DNA from 3 places in the Veillonella sp. oral taxon 780 str. F0422 genome. Region 2 is predicted to be linked to each of the others. Evidence: riboswitches for the same ligand, from Rfam matches in the RefSeq annotation. Region 2 holds a riboswitch; each other region holds the start of a gene.
What was found. Region 2 has a riboswitch for thiamine pyrophosphate ahead of thiC (phosphomethylpyrimidine synthase ThiC). Riboswitches for the same ligand answer to the same signal wherever they lie in the genome.
Positions count from the first base shown of each region.

Region 1 (5,370 bases), on a different contig from region 2:
CATAATCGTAAGCCGGCAACACAAAGCCCAATTGACATACACGTGTAGCCTCAGCCTCATACATGTCAAATAATTTGAACAACATATCTGTATCTGCTAATTCAAAGCTGTACGTAGATTGTTCTACTTCGTTTGCATGCCATACATCGCCGTATGTATATTGTTCGTTCCATTGTAAGTCATACACATTTTCTACGCCTTGAATGTACATAGCCAAACGTTCTAAGCCGTATGTAATTTCAACGGATACAGGTTTCACGTCGATAGATCCTACTTGTTGGAAATAGGTAAACTGCGTTACTTCCATACCGTCTAACCATACTTCCCAACCAAGACCCCAAGCGCCCAATGTTGGAGATTCCCAGTTATCTTCTACGAAACGGATATCATGATCTTCTGCATGAATGCCAAGAGCAGCCAAACTTTGCAAGTATAATTCTTGAATATTGTCTGGAGAAGGTTTGATGATAACTTGGAATTGATGATGTTGGAATAAACGGTTTGGATTGTCACCATAACGTCCGTCTGCTGGACGGCGGGATGGTTCTACATAACATACAGACCAAGGTTCAGGTCCTAAGGCATGTAAGAATGTGGCAGGGTTCATCGTACCTGCCCCTTTTTCAATGTCATATGGTTGTTGTAAAATACAACCTTGTTCACCCCAGAAGTTTTGGAGTGTAAAAATCATCTCTTGAAATGTCATTTCCATTCCTCCTTATGTTTTACAGGGAATAAAAAAAGTCCCTGCAACGAAAATCGCTACAGGGACGAGATATACCCGCGGTTCCACCCTAATTGGCTAATGCCCTCTTTTAAAAAATAGCCTTTACTAATTGTCCATATCTAGTATGGTACAACGTTCCTGCTCATGCTCCACAGCGCCTTCTACTCAATCGTGAGCTTTCACCATCCTCACTCGCTAACGGGAGTATACTCCTCTGCTTCATCGCCTATGTATATATACTATTGTATGAATAAAAAGGTTTAGTGTCAAGGTGTATCCACTGAATCAGCGATGTAAGTTCTTAATTACTTTTACTATCCCCCTATTCCACAATAGTCTAGGAATATGTTCTGTATATTATTTTTCCAAGAACATTTTACACCATTCCATGTTCTCTATCCACATAGCAGTTTCATATTCAATGTCTTCCATTTCTGTGATAGCTGAAATGACGGCAATGCCATCTACCGGTTCCGCTAAGACATCATCAAAGTTATCTCGATTAATACCACCAATAGCCACCATTGGAATTGTCGGGCTATGAGCACGTAAAGCTAAAATTAATTCGGGCCCTCGCACAGTTTTGGCATCTTTTTTTGTGCTTGTTTCGTACATAGGACCTACACCGATATAATCCACATAGTCCAACTTTGTGTTCTCTAACTCTTCTACAGAGTTAATAGACGTCCCCACAAGGGCGTGAGGCAATCGTTTGCGTACTTCGTCAAGGTCCATATCGTCTTGTCCCACATGGACGCCATCAGCGCCTATCTTTTCAGCTAATTCTACATCATCATTAATGATGAAAGGAACTCCATATTCCTTACAAATGTGTTGCAACTCTCGTGCCAACTGTTCTTTTTCCTCCCCTACAAGAGCACCTTCCCCTTTTTCACGGAATTGAAAGCATGTAATACCTCCTTTACAAGCTTCTGTAAGGGTCGTGTGAATATCCTTCGTATTTGGTGTTCCACAAATGAAGTACACCCCTATCATGGAGCGCACTGTATCTATATCATGATGTTTCAAAATAATCCTCGTTTCTTATCTAACAACCAAAACAGATTACTTATAGTATACCACGACATTAAGTATGGTTGATATGATATGGATCATACATATATTACTCAGAATATTCATCCCCATAGGCCATGTGGTTCACAGGACCATTGCCTGTGCCCAGCCCAGGGTTATGCAAAATAGCTAATCGAATATATTCTTTACCAATGGTAATAGCATCTTCCACGGATTTCCCTTTGGCAAGTTCCGCTGTTATAACAGCAGAGAATGTGCAACCTGTGCCATGGGTGTGTACTGTGTCATATTTAGGACTTGTCCAAGAGCGTCGCATGGACATGGTATCTTTTGTAAATAAGTAATCTGTGGCCTCATCTCCTATGTGACCACCTTTGATGATGACTGCTTGAGGGCCTAATTCTTGTAAAATACGAATCCCTGCTGTATGCAAAGCTTCTACCGTATCAATTTTCATATCTGCCAGTACTTCGGCTTCGCTACGGTTCGGTGTAATCAAGGTTGCTTTCGGAATCAGTTTACTTTGCAAGGCTTTCACAGCTTCATCGGAAATTAGACGATCCCCACTGGTGGCAATCATCACAGGGTCTAACACATAGGGTACTTTTGGATCTATGTAGGCTCCGATTAGTTCCATCATTTCTGCTGTGGCTAACATACCCGTTTTCACTGCTTCTGGAACAATATCTGTAAATACGGCTTGCAATTGTGCTTCAATCATAGAAAGGTCCATGTGCGCAATTTGCGTCACACCTCTTGTGTTTTGTGCCACCACGGATGTAATAACAGCCATCCCATAGACATGACGACTTTGAAAGCTTTTTAAGTCCGCCATCACCCCTGCACCACCTGTTGGATCTGTTCCTGCAATCGTTAATGCTCTATGTAATTTCATAGGTATCTCCTTTACTAGTAACAAAAAAGAACCAATCCTTTGGACGGTTCTTATACAATGTCTAGTATTCGATGCCATCCACTTTCCTACGCCAGCATTATCTGGTTCAGGTCTAGGGTTTTGACACTCATCAATCTCAGCATAAGCACCCCTAGTGGTTCTTATATTAATTTAGTTATAACATGAAATATACTCTAATGCAATACAATAAATTACAGCTAAGCTACTTTCACTAGAAGATATTTCCTCTCAATATAGACATTCATATATCCTATATATTTCATATGATACATTACATTCACCTATATATTGCTATTGACGTAGTATCATTCAATTCGTATAATACATCTGTAAGGGGTGCTCACTAAAGTGGGCTGAGAAGTGGCTATGTGCTACTAACCCATAACCTGATTTGGATAATGCCAACGTAGGGATATATTAGTATATTTTTGTAGTACCTATACAAACACATAAGGACACATTACCACATGGTTCCTGTTTGCAATACTAGGTATCTTAAGAATATCTATCATCTACAGGCTAATCGTTTCAGATTAGTCTTTTTTGTTCCTACTGGCATAGTTAGGAGTATTCATGAGTGATTCAAAACTTTCATCATCGCGGTTGTCCCTCATTTGGTTCGGCGCCGCTCTTTCTATTGCGGAAATTATGACGGGCACCTATTTTGCGCCCCTAGGATTTTCCGACGGCCTATTAGCCATCATCATCGGTCACGTCATCGGTTGTTTGTTATTATTTGGTGCAGGACTCATCGGCGCTCGTGAACACATGAGTTCTATGCAAACTGTATCCACTGTCTTTGGCAATGGAGGCATGAAATTATTTTCCATTTTAAACGTTCTACAACTGATTGGTTGGACCGGTATTATGATTTATGACGGTGCTCTTGGTGCCGTAGAGTTATGGAATCTACCATTCACTGCGTGGACTTTCATTATCGGTGCTCTCATCATTGTATGGCTCTTCATTGGTATCCGTAACATGGGCTATATCAACAGCATCATGGGCTACGGCTTAGGTATCCTCTGCATCTATTTATTGATTAGCTTGTTACAAGAAAGTTCCATTCATAGCCAAGGAATCATCACTGATGAAATGACTTTCACAGCGGCTTTGGAATTATCTATCGCTATGCCATTGTCTTGGCTTCCATTGATTAGCGATTACACTCGCTTGTCCAAGAACCCTGTGGCAGGTACTGCATCTAGTGCCATTGTATATGGCATCACAAGTTCCGTTATGTATGTGTTAGGCCTAGCAGCTGCCCTCTATACAAATGAAAGCAACATTGCAAAGGTTCTACTTCATGCTGGTTTAGGATTTGGTGGGTTAATTATCATCGTATTCTCTACTGTCACAACTACTTTTATGGATGCCTTATCTGCTGGTATTTCCTCTGAAAGCTTGCAGACTAAATATTCTGGTCGTACCATCGGTATTATCATTACCGTCATCGGCACCATCGGTGCATCCATCTATCCAATGGATAATATCATTCCTTTCTTATATATGATTGGATCCGTGTTTGCCCCAATGATTGCTATTTTATTAACTCACTATTTCTTTTTGCGCAAATGTCCGCGCCTTGACCATGGACCTAGTTTGTATATCATTTGTTGGGCGTCTGGTACTTATATGTACCATCAATTCCTTGACAGCAACCCATTCTTAGGGGCTAGCCTATCTACTATCGTAGGAACAGCATTAGCAACCATTGCAACGGCCTATATCATTAGCCTAATTTCTAAAAAGAAAAAAGAAATATAACCGCTTACTATACTATTTAGTGCGTATATAAGCACTCATTATTTCATTATACACTTTACAATAACTTCACAAATCAAAACAGGAGCATTCCTTCTATGAAAGGTAGCTCCTGTTTTCATTTTAATATATTAATTATATCATCGTCTCTAAAAACTCAATGCTATGCAATGTATATCCTAGTTGATATGTCAAAAGTTTTCGCAATAGAATTTCTAATTGATCCCATTGATTCGCAGTAAGACGTAAAGGCTTTGTAGGAATCCAATCATAGTTCAAAAGCATTGTTATCCCTTGTTGTAGCTCTTGTTTCACTACATACTGACAGGCTTCATAGATTTCATCGCAAAGACTTGCCATTACCTCAGGGTCTTCACAATGTTGCCCTTGTGGCACAAATCCCGCCAGACTTAACATATGCCACCCCAGCACAATAGAACCTAAGCGAATGGGTTTATCCTGTATAGATTGTAAAAATCGGCTCATGTTCGTATATACACTGCGGTCTAATTTACCTTTTTCAAATAAAGCACTTACCAGTTCACCGCTAAAGGTAGCATAGGAAATATCTTCTAAACTTTCATAATCACGTGTAGAAATCCCATCTATCTGGATAATATCGTACATGTCTCCATTAGGTGCTACTGTCAAATATAAACAGCTTAAAGGTTGTAAATACGCTCCTTCTTTATAGTTAGCTTTACGTTTATGAGGAACAGAACAAAGTATAATACCTTCTAACTTCGTGAGAAATGCATAGATACTATAGTATTTTCGTTTTTTACGCCACAGTACGATGGCTTCACTAGTAAACGTATTTGCTTTCATTTACAATTCCTCATACTTAACAGTATATTACTACTAATTCAGCAATACATGTATCATCCTTGTATATACTCTTGATATTCTTCTACTTATACATACTCTA
Region 1 covers NZ_AFUJ01000059.1:12,758-18,127, forward strand. Annotated here, with positions in the region: gene glyQ (glycine--tRNA ligase subunit alpha) at 1-706, opposite strand, end outside; gene thiE (thiamine phosphate synthase) at 1,085-1,756, opposite strand; gene thiD (bifunctional hydroxymethylpyrimidine kinase/phosphomethylpyrimidine kinase) at 1,851-2,657, opposite strand; TPP riboswitch at 2,724-2,820, opposite strand; TPP riboswitch at 3,001-3,108, shown strand; gene cytX (putative hydroxymethylpyrimidine transporter CytX) at 3,252-4,445, shown strand; gene HMPREF9200_RS07070 (DNA repair protein RecO) at 4,578-5,270, opposite strand.
Region 1: another riboswitch for thiamine pyrophosphate. It lies ahead of thiD (bifunctional hydroxymethylpyrimidine kinase/phosphomethylpyrimidine kinase); the one in region 2 lies ahead of thiC (phosphomethylpyrimidine synthase ThiC).

Region 2 (5,370 bases):
ATATGTGGTAGCACGTGGTCAATTATTACACAAAGGTGGTCGAAATCATGTATGGACGATTAATATCTTTGATGAAACAGATCGATTGTTATCTCATATGACGGTGACAAATAGTATAATTAACGTGTAAGAAATTATATCTATTAGTCGGAATTTATGTATAACACGATGTTATTATTACAACCATGTTAATTATACAAGAGTACCTATAGATTGGTAGTACATAGTTACACTTTATAAATAAGTAGCATAAGTCTGAATAGAATTAATTTGTTATATAGTATTGTATTGACTAGAAAGGAGGTGCATAGTCCATGAAAATAGATATTATATCGCTATTCCCAGAGTTTTTTGATGCCTTTTTTACACATTCCATCATCAAACGTGCCTTACAGGCAAATCGATTAGAAATGAAAGTGACAAATCCACGAGAATTTTCTCATAGCAAGCATGGTCAAGTGGACGATACTCCTTATGGAGGTGGCGCTGGCATGCTCATGAAAGCACCTCCTCTCTTTGAGGCTGTAGAGCATGTGTTGCAGATTCCCATAGAAGAACATCGTTGTACAAAGGAGAGTCACAAACGCCATGTTGTGTTTATGGGGCCTACAGGGAGACCATTTACACAAGAAAAAGCAAGGGAATTGGCCACCTATGATCAACTTGTCATTGTCTGTGGACACTACGAAGGGGTAGATTATCGAGTGGAAGAACACTTAGTGGATGAAACTATATCTATTGGAGATTATGTGTTAACTGGCGGTGAACTACCAGCCATGGTGGTAGCTGACGCAGTGGCTCGCATGATTCCCGGTGTTTTAGGAGCTACCTCAGGAGCTATAGAAGATTCTTTTTATCATCCAGTACTTGAATGCCCTCAATATACGAAACCCCAAACATACAGAGGTATGATGGTGCCAGATATATTATTAAGTGGTCATCATAAAAATATCGCAGAATGGCGACTCGAAGAGTCATTGAAACGTACTGCTTTACTGAGACATGATTTGTTGCAACGAGAGTTAACTGTAGATGAGCTTAAGGCTCTGAAACGATTATTAGATAGAGTGGATTCTGAAGAGGAACAACAAGTACTTTCAAAACTGATAGAACAGTCTACTTTCACAGAGGAAAAGAGGAAATAAATGGCGAATTTATATATCGGCCTCGTTCATTATCCCATTATGAATAAACATGGTGAGGTGATCACGACGGCCATCACGAACTATGATATCCATGATATTGCCAGAGCATCTACAACCTACGATGTGGAACGGTATTTCATTATTCACAATGTACCGAGCCAACGTGAATTGGCAGAAACCGTGATGAGTCATTGGAAAACGGGATTTGGCAGTACCTACAATCCGGATCGAAAGGATGCGTTCAAACATGTGGAACTTGTCAATTCCATTCGACAAGCCATCGATATGGTGACGGAATTAGAAGGACAGACGCCAATCGTGTGTACTACGGATGCACGGACCTATGATAATACCATTACCTATGCATCGCTCCGTAAATCACTTGAAAGTGAGAGCCGTCCTGTGGTAGTATTATTTGGAACGGGGTATGGTATGACGAAAGAAACAATGGAAGATTTCGATTATATCTTAGAACCCATCTATGGACATGGTGAGTACAATCACCTTTCAGTTCGTAGTGCCGTATCAATTATATTAGACCGCTTGCGAGGCGAAGCGTGGTGGAATAAATAGGAGGACACAATGTCAGGACATTCTAAATGGTCAAATATTAAACATAGAAAAGGTAAAAATGATGCGTTGAAAGCAAAAGTTACTACAAAAATTAGTCGTGAAATCACAGTAGCTGTGAAAGCTGGTGGTACAGATCCAACAGGTAATATGCGCTTGAAATTGGCGTTGCAAAAAGCTCGTGAAAATAACATTCCTAAGGATAATATTCAACGTGCCATCGATAAAGGTGCCGGTGCAGGGGATGCGAACAACTACGAAGAAATTACCTATGAAGGATACGGCCCAGGCGGTGCTGCCATCCTTGTAGAAGTGATGACAGATAACCGTAACCGTGCAGCAGCTGATGTGCGTCATGCCTTCTCCAAACGTGGCGGTAACCTAGGTGAAAGTGGCTCCGTTAACTGGATGTTCAAACGCAAAGGTGTATTCGTGATTCCACAAGAAGGCAATGATGAAGAAACATTGACATTATTGGCTCTTGATGCTGGCGCAGAAGACATTAAAGTAGAAGACGATGTATTCGTTATCTACACATTGCCAGATGATTACGATGCCGTAGAAGCTGCCCTAGCAGAAGCATCCATCGCCACAGATATGGCACAGATCACAATGGTTCCAGATACAAATATGGAATTAACCGGTGATGATGCAGTGAATATGCAACGAGTACTAGACATGCTGGAAGACTTGGACGATGTACAAGATGTGTATCATAATGCCATCATGGATGAGGAAGAATAATTTCCTATAAGATTCCACCATTCCATGATATACTATAAGTAAGTAAATATTTTAGAATTGCAAGGGAGCCTATGTAATAGGCTGAGAAAGGACTTTGAAGTACCTGACCTTTTGACCTGATCGGGATCATGCCCGCGTAGGAAGCACGCTGACATATGTGGGTATCGATGTAATGTCGATACCTTTTTGTGTATAGAGTACCCCAAATAGGCTCCTTTGTAATGAAAGGAGCTTTTTATGTTTTACACACAAATGCAAGCAGCCCAAAAAGGCATTGTTACCGACGCGATGAAAGTGGTAGCAGAAAAAGAAAACATGGATGTTGAAGTATTACGAGACCTAGTAGCAAAAGGACATGTAACGATTCCATGCAACAAGCATCACACGGCTTTACAACCAGAAGGAATCGGACAGAAGTTACGTACAAAAATCAATGTGAACTTAGGGACATCTAAAGATTGCACAGACTACGAAGAAGAGATGAAAAAAGTTCATCATGCAGTAGCATTAGGGGCTGAATCTATTATGGACTTGTCTACACATGGTGATACAAAGGTATTTCGCCGTCTATTGACAAAGGAATGTCCCGTTATGATTGGTACTGTGCCAATCTATGATAGCGTTATCCATCATCAAAAAGATTTAGGAGAATTGACAGCTGAAGACTTTATTTCTACCATACGTTTTCATGCAGAAGATGGTGTAGATTTTGTTACCTTGCATTGTGGTATTACACAACATACAATAGAGCAAATTAAACATCACAAACGGAAATTAAATATTGTTAGTCGTGGTGGTAGTTTAGTCTTTGCTTGGATGTCTATGACAGGTCAAGAAAATCCTTTCTATGAATACTATGATGAAATCTTGGACATTTGTGCAGAATATGACATGACCATTTCTCTTGGCGACGCCTGCCGTCCTGGTTGCTTAGCAGATGCTACAGATATCTGTCAAATTGAAGAACTTGTTCGACTTGGGGAGTTGACAAAACGAGCTCGCGAACGTGGTGTACAAGTGTTAGTGGAAGGTCCTGGTCATGTACCATTGAATCAAGTGCAAGCCAATATGGAAGTGCAACAAACGATCTGCGATGGGGCCCCGTTCTACGTATTAGGTCCATTGGTAACAGATATTGCACCAGGCTATGACCATATTACAGCTGCCATTGGTGGTGCTGTGGCAGCCATGCATGGGGCAGCCTTCCTTTGCTATGTAACACCAGCGGAACACTTAGCGTTACCTGATGAAAACGATGTGAAAGAAGGCATTATGGCTTTCAAAATCGCAGCCCATGCCGCAGATATTGCAAAAGGGATTCCGAATGCACGAGATCGCGATGACCGCATGGCAGAGGCACGCCAAAAACTCGATTGGGAAGCACAATATGCAGTAGCACTAGATCCTGAAAAAGCACGTCGCATCCGTGAAAGTCGTGCCCCAGAAGAAGGACATAAAGAAGCTTGCAGTATGTGCGGAAAATTTTGCGCCGTACGGAGCATCAACAAAGCCTTAGAGGGAGAGAAAATCGATATATTATAAATGAGAAACGAAACAGCCAACTCTTGGGTAGGAGTTGGTTGTTTTGTTATATAGAGAATGTGAATGGATGAATCTAACCGATCAAAATATATTACGGATAAACTACAATCTATACGCTTTATATAGTTATCATTATTTAGAGATAAAAGTAAAAAATACATAGGAAATATCATGTGAAATAGTTGATTAGTCCAGATATTATGATGTATGATAGTAATAACATATATGTATTTTAGTTATTTATGTGAGGTGTGCTATGAGAAAAAGAACAGCAATCGCTCTTGTATTAGCTAGCGTATTTGCAGTGAATACAGGTACTGCTACAGTAGAAGCTAGTTGGTTAAGTAAAACGTTAAAGAAATTAGATAATGCTTTGGGAGTTCCTGATGGTGATACCCAGGTGACAAAACAATCTGATGGAAAGTTACAATTACCTCAAGCAGGAGAACGCTGGATTTTACTTTCCGAAAATAAATACTATAAAACATATGTGGATAGAACAAAAGTGCGTGCTGATGGAGAAGCTCAAAATCGAGTAGTATATGGTGTATTTAAACGTGAATTTACCCCTATTGGATCACAGTGGTTAGGTAGCGAGGGAGACGTTAGTCCAGATGTGGTAACAGTGGAATATTTACCATTAGCATATGGAGTTAATAAAACATTGGATTATTCGAGGAGAGAGTTTTCAATTGACCCATCCTATTATGATATCCATGGGAATTTAATTTGGAAAGGATATGCTGGGCATTTTACTATTTCTAATATAGAAGGTGTATATCTTGGAAACTATGTCCCTAATTCTGAAGAAGAACAAATTAAAGATAAACTCTTCCACTTATTCGGTTGGGATTATTAATAGCACATTGACAGCCGTGTTCTAATAAGTAATTAATAACTACTAGGGGATATAGATATGATGCATGATTTCCCCTTGCTTTCACCCAACAGTTTGTGCTATACTAACTAAGTATGAATACACACGCAACTAGACTATCAGTTCTGTGCGCAATTTCGCGTTTGCTGAGGGATGAGAGTTGCGGAGGTTTTTTAACAGGAGGTGCCAACATGGCAGTAGTATCACTTAAACAATTATTAGAAGCTGGTGTTCACTTTGGACATCAAACAAGAAGATGGAATCCTAAAATGGCTAAATTCATCTTCACTGAACGTAATGGTATTTATATCATTGACCTTCAAAAAACTGTAAAAAAAGTAGAAGAAGCGTATGATTTCTTACGTGAAGTAGCTCAAGAAGGCAAAACAATCCTTTTCGTAGGTACTAAAAAACAAGCTCAAGAAGCTGTAAAAGAAGAAGCTCTTCGTGCTAATATGTACTTCGTTAACGAACGTTGGTTGGGCGGTATGT
Region 2 covers NZ_AFUJ01000001.1:14,507-19,876, reverse strand. Annotated here, with positions in the region: gene HMPREF9200_RS00110 (PaaI family thioesterase) at 1-130, shown strand, start outside; gene trmD (tRNA (guanosine(37)-N1)-methyltransferase TrmD) at 315-1,145, shown strand; gene HMPREF9200_RS00100 (RNA methyltransferase) at 1,146-1,718, shown strand; gene HMPREF9200_RS00095 (YebC/PmpR family DNA-binding transcriptional regulator) at 1,728-2,459, shown strand; TPP riboswitch at 2,511-2,619, shown strand; gene thiC (phosphomethylpyrimidine synthase ThiC) at 2,697-4,001, shown strand; gene HMPREF9200_RS00085 (hypothetical protein) at 4,258-4,860, shown strand; partial or broken gene rpsB (30S ribosomal protein S2) at 5,070-5,370, shown strand, end outside.

Region 3 (5,370 bases), on a different contig from region 2:
ATTACAACAAGTAAAAGAAAAGGTAGAACCAAAACTTCAACAGGTAAAAGAGGTGGTAGAGCCGACATTACAGCAAGTAGAAGAAAAAGCTTCTGAATTGACAGCCAAAGCGATTGATCACGCACAAGAAGCGGTGCAAGACATTCGTGAAAAAGCGGAAGTTGTGAAGGAAACAGCAGTGGAATTGGCAGAACAAACAAAAGAAAAAGCCATTGACTTAGCAGAACAAGCAAAAGACAAGTTCAAACAATAATCAGAGAGGTTATAACTATGAATATCTTACAAATCCTTAAGTATGGAAAAACCTTTACATCTGATGCCTTTATGTCTACTGTGAATCGCATGGGTCGTAATATTATGTTTGCACGAAAAGCTGTTATGTTATATTATTGTTTACGTGATACAGATACACCAGCATTTGTAAAGGCCGTTATTGCAGGCGCTTTAGGATACTTGATATTGCCTATTGATTTTATCCCAGATAGCGTACCAGGTCTTGGCTGGGTGGATGATGTGGCAGTATTAGCAATTGCTATGAAAGTAGCGAATCGCTATATTAAGGCTTCCCATAAGGAAAAAGCACAAAAATTTGTGCCTATCGGATCAATTGATTAATCAGTAAAGGGGCTCTTTGGAGCCTCTTATTGCATAGGAAAGGTAGTGTACGATGATTTCTACATCTTTACGTGTCCGATTTTATGAAACAGATATGATGGAGATTGCCCATCATACGAATCATTTACGGTGGTTTGAAATGGGGAGAATTGAATATTTCCGCCGCTGTGGTATTAGTCTATGGGACATGATGCAAGAGGGCATCGTCTTTCCTATTACAAAAGTGAGCTGTGAGTATAAGGAAGTGGCACGCTTTGATGATGTATTGCGGGTGGAATTAACAATAGCCTCTTTGTCGAGGGCTCAATGTACTTTCACATATCGGATTATCCGTGACAGTGATAATGCATTGATCTGTACAGGGGAAACACAAAATGTGTTTACTGCTAAAGAAACAGGTAAAATTATTCGCTTGCCAGATATATTTTTTAAACCCATGAAAGCCGTAGCAGAGGAGGAGTAGGGAATGACGCCCATACAGAAGGAATTACCTATTGGAGTATTCGACTCTGGAATCGGTGGATTGTCTGTATTATCTGTGCTAGCACAAGAATTTCCGGAAGAAGATTTTATTTATGTTGGAGATAGTGCAAACAATCCAGTAGGCAATAGGCCGATTGAGGAAATTGAAGGCATTGCTACGAAAATTGCAGAGTTTTTAGTGGCCCAACCAGTGAAACTAATAGTCATCGCTTGCAATACATTTTCTGTGGTAGCCTTGGACAAACTATCCAAACAATTTGATGTACCTATTGTGGGGATGGCACAGGGGATTCATGATGCTCTGCGTATCAAAGTCAAACAGAAACGTAAAGGACCTTTAGGCATTATGGCTACCGTCGCGACTATTAATAGTCATAAACATATGGATGCAGTTCATACCTTGAAGCCTCATGTAAAAGTAGTAGAACAAGGCTGTAAAGATTTGGCGGCCTGTATTGAAGAAGGTCATTTAGATGATGCAGTTTTACGACATTGTGCAAAAGAATATGTACAGCCTTTGGTAGAGGCAAATGTGGAAGTGGCCATTTTAGGATGTACCCACTATCCTTTAGTAGAACCCATATTGCGTGAGTTGGCTAAAGAACAAATTTGCTTTGTAGACCCTGCGTGGGAAACATCTGATGCTGTAGGAGCTATTTTGTACGGAGAAGATTTGGAGCAGACATCAGGTAGGAAAGGCTCTATACAAGTTTGTGTTACTAGCCATGCGGATCGAGTAACGTCTATCGTACAAGATATTTTCAAGGATACTAGCTTAGAAGCTAAGCTCATTACTCTATAGGAGGAATTATGTATATTTACACATTAATAGATACCCTAGTGTGGATAGCCTGTATCATTGCTATCATTTATATTGCCTACCGCATATTTGCATGGCGCCAAGGCAATGAAGACATTGTGATCATGGTGAAACGTCGCACTCCATTTGTGGTAGAAGATATTAGTTTTGATCAAGTAGTGTTATCTACGGATATTCCATTTGTGAACAGAGGCAAACAATACGGAACCATCATGGATATGTTTCCTCGTCATTTATTACCACAAGAACAATTTGACAATGTGCGAATTCAATCGTGGTTAACCGATGCAAAGGCAGAACGTCATGATGGCTATTGGGAAGCGTTAGTGTATAAGCAACGACAAGGCAGTACTATTCGTTTGCGTCTAGTGATGACGGCTAATAGTGGTAACATTCGTAAAGACTTAGTGGGATTCCCGGACATGCCTATCGATATCTACCATCAAGTAGTAGGCCGTGAGGCATACCGTATTTCAAAAACTAGAATTACTCTAACTGCAGAAGAGTTAGAAGTAGCAATGCGTAAATAGGAGGTACATCATGGCTGAATTAGAACTTTTACCAATCCCTACGCGCATTTTAACGAACAAAGATGATATCGTTGAGGCTATCGTAGAATTTGCAGGCCCTTATATTGGACCAGAAGATATTGTGTGCGTAGCAGAATCCGTCGTGGCTATCACGCAAGGGGAGTTTACACGACCAGAAGATTTAAAAGTATCTTGGCAAGCTAAATTTTTAAATCGCTTTATCCATCCTGATGGTTCTATGGCATCTGTGTATGGTATGCAAGCAGCTATGGATAAAGAAGGGGAATGGAAAATGATGTTTGCCTTCCTTTGTGGAGCCGTAGCTAAAGTGTTTAAAAAATCTGGCGTCTTCTATCAAATGGCACGGACCGCATCTTTAACAGATGATGTGACAGGTACCATGCCTCCGTTTGATAAATGCATTGTATATGGACCAAAACAACCACATGCAGTAGCGGATGCCATTATGAAAGCAACAGGTGCTTATGGGGCTTGTGTAGCGGACGTGAATGATTTAAAACGAGCTGCTATCTTAGGCCATAGCCGTGGATTAAAACCACAACAAATTGCGCAAATTTTGATCGATAATCCATTTGGCAATGATAGCCAAATGACACCTATCGTTGTGATTAAAAATTATGCCTCTGTGTCTGCACGGAGACGATAAAAATTGTTGATACTTCGGCTTGCAAATTGAGTCGTATCAGCGTATACTGAAAGAGAACTTTGGGGAGCCTACTGGCTGAGAGTAAACGAAAGTTTTGACCCATAACCTGATTTGGATAATGCCAACGTAGGATAAGTTTGATTCGTCATACTGAGGACATCCAACAGGATGTCCTTTTTTGTGCCTTTTATAGGATGGTGTATCGTATAGGGGTACAGAATAAAGGTACATCTAAGTGGATGTACAAGTGAAATAGAATAGTGAGACGATAGAGTGCTATAGCATGAAGGGGCATACCACCGCGGGTATGGTTTTTCGTGCTGTTTTTTTATACTAGTATGTGGTGAAGGAGCCATGACGGATAATTGGTATGATACTAGTTTGAAATAGGTATATAGCAAACGCTATAGTTAGGAGGATATGATGAAAGTAAATGGAGCAACTTATCATTATGAGGGGCAAACAGTGCAAGAAGTACTGGCAGCCCTAGCGTTTCGAATGGATCGCATCGTAGTGGAATATAATGGGAAGATTCTTTCTAAAGCAGACTGGGAATCGACTCGTGTGAGTCCTGCAGACACAATGGAAGTAGTAACCTTTGTAGGAGGTGGCTAAATGGTATCTTTACAAGATAAAAAAGTTCTGCTCATCGGTGTAGGCGGTGTTGGTTCTCATGTGGCAGTGGCATTGTGCCGTGCTGGAATTGGTCAGTTAGAAATTGTAGACTTCGACGTTGTGGATGAAAGCAATTTAGGCCGTCAATATTATGAGGTGAATGATGTAGGAGTTTTAAAAGTGGAGGCTATGAAAGGCCATCTCAATCGGATGAATCCAAACTGTGAGGTCATCGTCCATAATGAATGCCTCACACCAGAAAGATTATCTGAATTAATCGATGGCTATGACATGGTCGTAGAAGCAGTGGACAAGGCTGTCACAAAAGCATGGATGACAGAAGTGATTCTAACTCATCCTACAGAACCCTTATTAGTAGGCTGTTCAGGTATGGCAGGTTGGGGGGATAGTAATGGTATCCGCCGTGAACGGAGACACCATCGTTGGTATCTATGTGGCGATGGAGTGAGTGATATCGATTCTATCGGAAAAATTACTGCGGCTCGTGTCATGGTTTGTGCCGGACATATGGCAAATGCCGTCATTCAATTATTACACGGAGAAGATATTGATTAAGGAGGAACCTATGACACGTTCAGTAAAAGATATGGAAACACAAGATACATGGACCTTAGGGGGACATACATTACATTCTCGATTTATCTTGGGGTCTGGTAAATTTTCTATCGACTTAATCGAGGCTGTCCTAGAAGAAGCGGGCGCAGAAATGATTACCTTAGCCCTACGTCGTGCGGTAGGTGGAGAAGTGGAAAATATCCTAGATGCTATCCCAAAGGATACTATCTTAATCCCTAATACGAGTGGCGCTAGAGATGCTGAAGAAGCGGTGCGTATAGCAAGATTATCCCGAGCTACAGGTTGTGGAGATTTTGTAAAAGTAGAAATTATGAAAGATTCAAAATATTTATTGCCACATAATGGGGAGACCATTAAAGCTACAGAAATATTAGCAAAAGAAGGATTCATCGTTATGCCATACATGTATCCAGACTTAGAAGTGGCTCGTGATTTGGTGAATGCTGGAGCCGCTGCGGTGATGCCGTTAGCGGCGCCAATTGGATCTAATCGTGGATTGCAGACAAAGGAATTTATCAAAATTTTAGTGAATGAAATTGATTTGCCTATCATTGTAGATGCTGGTATTGGTGCTCCATCCCAAGCAGCAGAAGCTATGGAAATGGGCGTAGCTGCGATCATGGCAAATACAGCCGTAGCTTCTGCGGGCCATATTCGAGGTATGGCGAAAGCATTTGGTTTAGCCATCCAAGCAGGACGATTGGCCTATTTGTCAAAATTAGGGCCTACTCTTGAAACCGGTGGTAGCGCTTCATCTCCGTTGACTGGATTTTTGAGATAATAGGAAAGGAATAGCCATGTCTAGTACCACCAGATACCATATAGACGATCCATGTTGGAAGTATCGCTCCCACATGGATCAAATTGAAAGTCCCATTTTAGAAACGGTATTGCGAGAACGTGAGCAATATACGTACGATCAATATACAGCAGATGATGTGCGCCGTGTATTGCAAGAAGATACCATTGATGTAGAAGGATTGAAAATTTTATTATCTCCTGCAGCAGAACCATTTTTGGAAGAACTAGCGGAAAAAGCAAAG
Region 3 covers NZ_AFUJ01000005.1:208,451-213,820, forward strand. Annotated here, with positions in the region: gene HMPREF9200_RS07970 (hypothetical protein) at 1-253, shown strand, start outside; gene HMPREF9200_RS01200 (YkvA family protein) at 271-615, shown strand; gene HMPREF9200_RS01205 (thioesterase family protein) at 668-1,078, shown strand; gene murI (glutamate racemase) at 1,082-1,900, shown strand; gene HMPREF9200_RS01215 (hypothetical protein) at 1,909-2,448, shown strand; gene HMPREF9200_RS01220 (coenzyme F420-0:L-glutamate ligase) at 2,459-3,115, shown strand; TPP riboswitch at 3,166-3,265, shown strand; gene thiS (sulfur carrier protein ThiS) at 3,539-3,730, shown strand; gene thiF (sulfur carrier protein ThiS adenylyltransferase ThiF) at 3,731-4,306, shown strand; gene HMPREF9200_RS01235 (thiazole synthase) at 4,338-5,108, shown strand; gene thiH (2-iminoacetate synthase ThiH) at 5,182-5,370, shown strand, end outside.
Region 3: another riboswitch for thiamine pyrophosphate. It lies ahead of thiS (sulfur carrier protein ThiS); the one in region 2 lies ahead of thiC (phosphomethylpyrimidine synthase ThiC).